Regions from separate parts of the Halomonas salsilacus genome, predicted to be linked through region 2. Evidence: predicted binding sites of a transcription regulator. Region 2 holds the regulator's gene; the other holds the start of a gene.
What was found. Region 2 encodes PhoB, which activates phosphate uptake and scavenging genes when phosphate is short. Its sites were predicted from a motif close to TGTCATANNNNTGTCANA; they were not measured.

Region 1: the regulator PhoB is predicted to act here: its motif matches at 1,758-1,775, upstream of phbB (acetoacetyl-CoA reductase).

Annotation. Positions count from the first base shown of each region.
Region 1 is NZ_JBPKAQ010000015.1:5,966-9,791, reverse strand. It holds gene ACR80S_RS16615 (DUF349 domain-containing protein) at 1-883, shown strand, start outside; gene phbB (acetoacetyl-CoA reductase) at 996-1,742, opposite strand; tRNA gene ACR80S_RS16605 (tRNA-Met) at 1,931-2,007, shown strand; gene ACR80S_RS16600 (DUF6455 family protein) at 2,237-2,617, opposite strand; gene ACR80S_RS16595 (universal stress protein) at 2,690-3,511, opposite strand; gene ACR80S_RS16590 (benzoate/H(+) symporter BenE family transporter) at 3,582-3,826, opposite strand, start outside.
Region 2 is NZ_JBPKAQ010000005.1:25,428-29,253, forward strand. It holds gene ACR80S_RS08845 (ExbD/TolR family protein) at 1-318, shown strand, start outside; gene ACR80S_RS08850 (energy transducer TonB) at 315-1,127, shown strand; gene phoB (phosphate regulon transcriptional regulator PhoB) at 1,291-1,980, shown strand; gene phoR (phosphate regulon sensor histidine kinase PhoR) at 1,982-3,298, shown strand; gene cysZ (sulfate transporter CysZ) at 3,284-3,826, opposite strand, start outside.

The sequences.
Region 1 (3,826 bases), on a different contig from region 2:
GCGCGGCCTCATCGAGCAGGTGCGTGCCCTGCTCGGCCAGACGATGCCCGCTGCCCGGCGCGCCGAGACGGTGAAGGCGCTTCAGCAGCGCTGGCGCGAGCTGGGCCGAGCCCCGAGGGGGGAAGAACAGGCACTGTGGCGTGAGTTCCGTGCCCTATGCGATCAGGTGTTCGCCTCCCGGGAGGCCGAACGCGACGACCGCGTCCGCCAATCCCGGGAACGCCAGGAGGCCATGCAGACACTGATCGAGCGCATGGACGCCTGGCAGCCCGCCAGCAGCGCCGACGAGGCCGAGCTCACCGCCGCCATTGCCGAGGCCGCGGCGCAGGAGCCGCTTCCCGGCGGGCGTCGCACCGAGGGCATGCGGCGTCGCTGGTCGGGCATCGTGCGCGCCCGCCGCGAACGCCTCGAACGCCTGGCCGTGGTGGAAGAGGTCGAGCGCTGGCGGGCCGTGCAGCCGCTGCTGTTCGCCCATCTGGAGGCCGATGCCGAGCGCCTGGCCGGCGGTGAGTCCCGCGAAGTGGCACTGCCCGAGGGGCTGAGCCTGGCAGGCGACATGCGCGGCGCCCATGCCCGCCGCAATGCGGCGCGCCAGTCGCCCCCTGCCGACGAGGAGATGGCGGAGCGATTGGCGAGGGTGCGAGTGCATCTCTCCCTGCTCGCCGTGGGCAACGTCAGCCATCGCGATGAACCGCTGCGACTGGCCATTCAGGTGGAGCGCCTCAATGAGAGCCTGGGCCGCGAGCTCTCAAGCGCCGAGGAGGTCCACGGCGTACTGCGCGAACTGCTGGCCACCGGACCGGTAGCGCCTGACCTGTGGAGCCGCGAGGTGGGAGAGCTGGACCGCATGCTGGAGCGCCTGACACGCTTGCCGCCGCCCTGACGAGTGCTACCCGGTCCAGTACAACGCAGGAGCGCGAGGGGTTACCTCGCGCTCCTGCATTCGGGGGCGTAGCCCCTGCCCGGTCGGCAGGGGCTACGGTAATTCCGGGCGATCAGCCCATGAACTGGCCGCCGTTGATATCGATGTTGGCGCCGGTGATGAAGCCGGACTCCTCGTGGGCCAGATAGGCCACCAGTCGACCGATCTCTTCCGGCTTGCCGTAGCGCTTGACCGGGATGGTCTCGCGGATGGACTCACGCACCTTCTCGGGGATCTTCATGATCATGTCGGTGGCGATATAGCCCGGCGACACGGTGTTCACGGTGATGCCCTTGGTGGCGGTCTCCTGGGCTAGTGCCATGGTCAGGCCGTGCATGCCCGCCTTGGCGGCGGAGTAGTTCACCTGGCCGAACTGGCCCTTGCGGCCGTTGATGGAGGAGATGTTGATGATCCGGCCGTACTGCTTCTCCAGCATGGTGTCGAGTACGCTGCGGCAGGTGTTGAAGACGCTGTTGAGGTTGGTGTCGATGACCTCGCGCCACTGCTCGGCGGTCATCTTCTTCATGGTGCCATCGCGAGTGATGCCCGCGCAGTTGACCAGCACGCCGATCGGGCCGTGCTTCTCCTCGATCTCCTTGACCCCGTTGATGCAAGCATCGAAGTCCACCAGGTCTATCCCGGAGATGTCGATATTGCTGTAACCGTCCGCCTTCTGGGCTTCGAGCCAAGACTTGGCCTTCTCCGGATTGTGATAGCCGGCGACCACCTGGTAGCCCTCATCGGCCAGCGAACGGCAGATAGCACTGCCGATGCCGCCGGTCCCACCGGTCACCCAAGCAACGATTGCGTTGTTGGCCATTGTAACCTCCCTGATTGTCATGACGCTGTGGCCAGGCCACCTCGGCCGGCACACCAATTATTCTCTTAACCGTTGCCCGTTTGATGACAACTCCGATGAGTATGGACCAGGAAGCGGTGCCGGGACGAGCGTTTGAAACCCACCCCTTGACTAAAGGGGTAATCCCTGTAGAATGCGCTTCACGTTGATGCGGGGTGGAGCAGTCTGGTAGCTCGTCGGGCTCATAACCCGAAGGTCATCGGTTCAAATCCGGTCCCCGCTACCAAATATAGAAAGAAGCCGATTCCTCCGGGGTCGGTTTTTTTTATGCTCGATGCTTCATCATCGGTTCCCTCTTGTTTCAAGGTCGGCGGTCCCCGCTACCAAATATAGAAAGAAGCCGATTCCTCCGGGGTCGGTTTTTTCATGCCCGATGACCCGTCAAATGAAAAGCCGAAACCTGATGGTTTCGACTTTTTCATGTCGCGGCCCGGTGGCGGTTCCACTCTACCACTTCAATGGCGTCGCAGTGCTTCCAGGGTGCAGGCGTTGGGGCAGAAGCCGCAGGCCTCCACGTCGGGTTCGCCTTCCAGCAGGCGCTTGCAGCGGGCCTTCTCCGGACACAGTGAGCAGACGCGCTCCAAGTCGCGGCGCACGCCGGGACCGGCCAGGATGGTATCGGCATGGTCGACGCCATACACCGCCATCATGCGCGGCAGCTGCTCCAGCGGAGAGCGGTTCCCGCTCCAGAACAGCGACTCGTCGAGGCGCGTCAGTCCCAGGTCACTCAGCCGCGTCTCCTGCTGATCCGCTTCCAGGGCGTTCCACGCCTGGCGCCGTTGGCTACTGCGCCAGGCGTGTGCCATGCGCCGCATGGCAGAGGTGATCGCTAACATGGGGAAACCCTCCGTTATTTATTCGATTTCACCCAGCCTAGCCCACTTCATCGGCGCTTGAATTGACCCCCGTCAGCCCTTTGGCCGAAGCACCGCCACCGGGCAGCACGCCTCGTGCAGCACTTCGTGGCTGACGCTGCCGGCCACTACCTGGGAGAGGCCGCTGCGCCCATGGGTGGTCATGGCCAGCATGACGTCACGACTGTCGGCCAGGTAGCTGACGATGGCATCGGCCGGGCTGCCATGCAGCACCTCCCAGTCCACCTCGATGTCGTGCTCCCTCTCCAGGCGACGCGCCAGGCCATGCACATAGCCGGACTCCATCACATCGCTGTGGCCGCCCTCCCCGGCGGCCGCCACCATGGCACTGGCGTCGATCACCTGCAGCAGCTGCAGCCTGGCCCCGAAGCGATCCGCCAGCGCCACCGCGTGAGGCAGCATCGCCTCGGAGAGCGAGGAGCCATCCACGCAGACCATGACCACGTCTACCCGGGCATGACGCTCGGGCGCATAGCGGGGCCCGCAGAGCAGCACCGGACGAGTGGCACGCCGCACCACACCGGCGGTCACGCTGCCGATCAGCATCTCCGGCACCGGGCGACGCCCATGGGCGCCCATGCACAGCCCCACGCCCTCCTGGCCGGCCAACGTCGCCAGCGTCTCCTTGGCGCTATCGCCCACCAGCACCTCAACCGCAATCGCGTCGAGGGCAGGCGTTTGCTCTTTGTCGAGGCGGGCCCTCAGGGCGACCCTTCGCCCTTCGGCCTGAGCCGGGTCGGTGACCACCGACACGACGGCCAAGGCGGCATCGAGCTGGGCTGCCAGGTTCTGGCCCATCGCCAGGCCCCGCAGCGAGTGATCAGTCTCGTCCATGGCCACATAGATTGTCTGCATGATGGTTCTCCTCAAGGGACCGGGTGCGTTGTCGTATTACCCCGGAGCCTGTGTACTCGGCGCCGGGCGCCTATTGTTGTTTCTCGGAGGCCGCCGAGGCATCGGAGCGCCGCGACAGCGTGAAGGGGCGGTGCAGCAGCTGGTAGGCCAGGGCACCCACCACCACGCCCCAGAAGGCGGAGCCCAGGCCCAGGAAGCTGATCCCCGAAGCCGTGGCGATGAAGGTGATCACCGATGCCTCCAGGTGGTCCTTCCGGGCGGCGAAGGCGCTGACGTTGCTGGTGATGGCACCGATCAGCGCCAGGCCTGCCAGGA
Region 2 (3,826 bases):
TTCTTCATCGTCACCACCAGCTTCATCAAGGAGAGCGGTGTCGAGATACAGCGCCCGGAGTCCAGTGCCGCCACCCCCCAGCTGGAGACTCAACTGCTGGTGGCGATTACCCGTGACGGCGCCGTCTGGCTGGATGGCCAGGCGGTCGACGCCCATCGGGTGGGCGAACGCGTCGCTGCCCTGATCAGCGATGACGGCGGGGTAGTAATCCAGGCGGATCGCGAGACCACCACGGGCCTGCTGATCGAGGTGATGGACCGTATCCGCGAGGCCGGGATCGAGGAGATTGCGGTGGCCGCAACCCGGAGAGAACCGTGATTCGCGGACTCACCGCGGCGCTGGCCGGCACGCTCATGGCACTGCTGCTGTTCTGGCTACTGGCGCTGATCGTGTCGCCTCAAGAGGCGGGTCATGATGCGGCCGACGAGCCCATCAGGCTGAGCATCGTCGAGACGCCTGTCACGGCGGAGGAGCCAGCGCCGGCACCCGCCGACACCCTCGCGTTGGATACCATGCTGCCGGAGCTCGCCGAGGCGATACCGGAGCCCACACCGGAGCCAGTGCCCGAGCCCGCGCCGGAGCCAGTGCCGGAGCCAGTGCCGGAGCCAGCGCCGGAGCCAGCGCCGGAGCCGGAGCCAGCGCCGGAGCCAGCGCCGGAGCCAGCGCCGGAGCCAGCGCCGGAGCCAGCACCGGAGCCTGACCTACCGTCACCACCCGACCCTGTCGCCCCCCCCGCCGAGTCAGCGCCAGAGCCGGCAAGAGAGGCTCCTTCCACGACGGCCTCACCCATCGCATCAGCCTCCTCATCGGCTGTCAGCCAAGCCGATACCGGGTCGACCGAGTCGGCCGGCCGCGGACCCGTGGATGTCGGAGCACTGGCACCGACCCACCTGGTCCCACCCGAGTATCCGGCACGGGCCCGGCGCCGGCGCATCGAGGGTCACGTAACGCTGGAGTTCCTGATCCTGGCCGATGGCGGCGTCGACCCGCAAAGCCTGCGAGTGACCGCTTCCCAGCCTCCCGATGTCTTCGATGAGGCCGCTCTGCGTGCCGTGGCGCGCTGGCGCTTCGAGCCGGCCGAGGGACGACGGCGCGCCTTTCAGCATCTGGAATTCCAGTTGAGGTGATCCCATGTCATGGACCGATAGTGGGGAGGACTGGCTGCCTCTCGGGCGTCTCGCCCATGTCTGGGCACGCCCCCTGCCGCGGTCGCCAGGCGTGATTGTCATGCGAGTGTCATACTGACGTGGTGATATCGTCATCGATTCATCACTGCTCCGAGGCTTCCGGATGACCGCCAAGACCGTTCTGATCGTCGATGATGAGGCGCCGATCCGCGAGATGATCGCGGTGGCACTGGAGATGGCCGACTACCGCGTGCTCGAGGCGGACAGCGCCCAGGACGCCCACGCCATGATCGTCGACCACCAGCCCGACCTGGTGCTGCTTGACTGGATGATGCCGGGCACCAGCGGCATCGAACTGGCCCGCCGCCTGAAGCGCGAACCGACCACCGCCGAGCTGCCGATCATCATGCTCACCGCCAAGGGCGAGGAGGACAACAAGATCCAGGGACTCGAGGCCGGTGCCGACGACTACATTACCAAGCCCTTCTCGCCCCGCGAGTTGGTCGCCCGCCTCAAGGCGGTGCTGCGACGCGCCACGCCCCAGGGCATCGAGGAGGCCGTGGAGGTGGACGGCCTGCTTCTCGACCCGGTAAGCCACCGGGTCAGCGCCAGCGGCAAGGCCGTGGAGATGGGCCCCACCGAGTATCGCCTGCTGCAGTTCTTCATGACCCACCAGGAACGCGCCTACACCCGCAGCCAGTTGCTGGATCAGGTCTGGGGGGGCAATGTCTACGTGGAGGAGCGCACCGTGGACGTCCATATCCGTCGCCTGCGCAAGGCGCTGGGTGACCGTCACCAGCACCTGGTACAGACGGTGCGTGGCACCGGCTACCGGTTCTCCGCCAAGGGCTGACGTGGGCCTCTGGAAGCGGGAACTGTGGCGTTTCATCCTGCTGGCCGGCAGTGGCCTGCTGATCGGCTGGCTGGTTTCCCATACCTGGGAGGGTCTGGCCGTCGGCCTGGCCGCTTGTCTGGCCTTTCATCTGCGCCAGCTCTACCGCCTCCACCGCTGGCTGACCCTCACGCCCCAGGACGCTCCGCCTGCCACCACGGGCGTGTGGGGCGAGCTGTTCGACCGCCTCTACCGCTACCAGAAGGGGCAGCGCCACACCCAGGAGCGGCTGCTGGGCATCATCAAGCGCATCCAGGAGTCCTCCGAGGCGATGCGCGACAGCGTGGTGATGCTCGACCGCCACGGTGACCTGGAGTGGTGGAACAGCGCCGCGGAACGCATGCTGGGACTGCGCACCGCCCATGATCGCGGCCACCACATCACCAACCTGCTGCGCGACCCACGCTTCATCGACTATTTCCACGCCCGCGACTACCGCGAACCGTTGACCCTGCCCTCGCCCATCGACGAGCAGATGGTGCTGCAGTTCCAGATCACCCTCTACGGCGACGATGAGCGGCTGCTGATGGCTCGCGACATCACCCGCCTGCACCGCCTGGAGGAGATGCGCCGCGACTTCGTGGCCAATGTCTCCCACGAGCTGCGGACCCCCCTCACCGTGCTGGCCGGCTACCTCGAGACCTACGCCACCTACGCCGACCAGCTGCCGCAGCGCTTCGCCCGGGGGCTGCCCCGGATGCAGGAGCAGACCAGCCGCATGCAGAACCTGGTGAGCGATCTGCTGCTGCTGTCGCGGTTGGAGATCGACCGAGGCGGCCAGGACCACGCTCCCCTGGCCATGGATACCCTGCTGGCGAGCGTGCACCGCGACGCCACGGCACTCTCCGCCGGCCGCCACACCATCGAGGTGGAACTGGTGGAGCCCAAGGCGCTGCTCGGCAGCGAACAGGAGATCCGCAGCGCCCTCTCCAACCTGGCCTTCAACGCGGTGCGCTACACCCCCGAGGGCAGCCGTATCGTACTGCGCTGGCTACCCAGGGGAGACGGCGCCAGCCTGGAGGTGGAGGATAACGGCATGGGCATCGACCCGGTGCACCTGCCACGGCTCACCGAGCGCTTCTATCGGGTCGACAAGGGGCGCAGCGCCGCCACTGGCGGCACAGGGCTCGGCCTGGCCATCGTCAAGCACGTGCTGCTGCGCCACGACGCCCGCCTGGAGATCGACTCCCACCCCGGCCGGGGCGCCCGCTTCCGCTGCCTGTTTCCCGCCGAGCGACTCAGGGCTGAGACCGCCGAGAAGGCCTCAGCGGGGCGCTGAGACCGCCAGCTCCCGGTAGTGCTGGTTCCACATCAGCACCGCCGCGGAAACGGCACCCGGCAGCAGAAAGAGGTTGGCCAGCGGGATCCAGGTCACCAGGGTCACGCAGCCACCGAAGGTGAGGCTCTGCCACCAGCGGGCGCGCAGGCGCCTTCGCATGTCGGCGAAGCTCACCTTGTTATTGTCCATGGGATAGTCCAGGTAGGCGATGGCCATCACCCACGCGGAGAACAGTGCCCAGAGCAGCGGGGCGAGGAGGTTGAGGCCGGGAATCCAGCTCACCACCAGCAGCAGCAGGGCCCGGGGCGCGATATAGGCCAGCTTGACCAGCTCGCGCCCCAGGGCATCCACCGCCGTCTTCATGAAACCGCGATCGTCCAGGGGGGGGCGCCCGGTCGCCGCCACCTCCACCCTGGCCGCCAGGAAGCCGTAGAAGGGCGCGGCGATCAGGTGGGTCACCAGGGTGAAGGTGAAGAAGACGATGATCACCAGGCTGATCACGAACAGCGGCCAGATCAGCCACTCCAG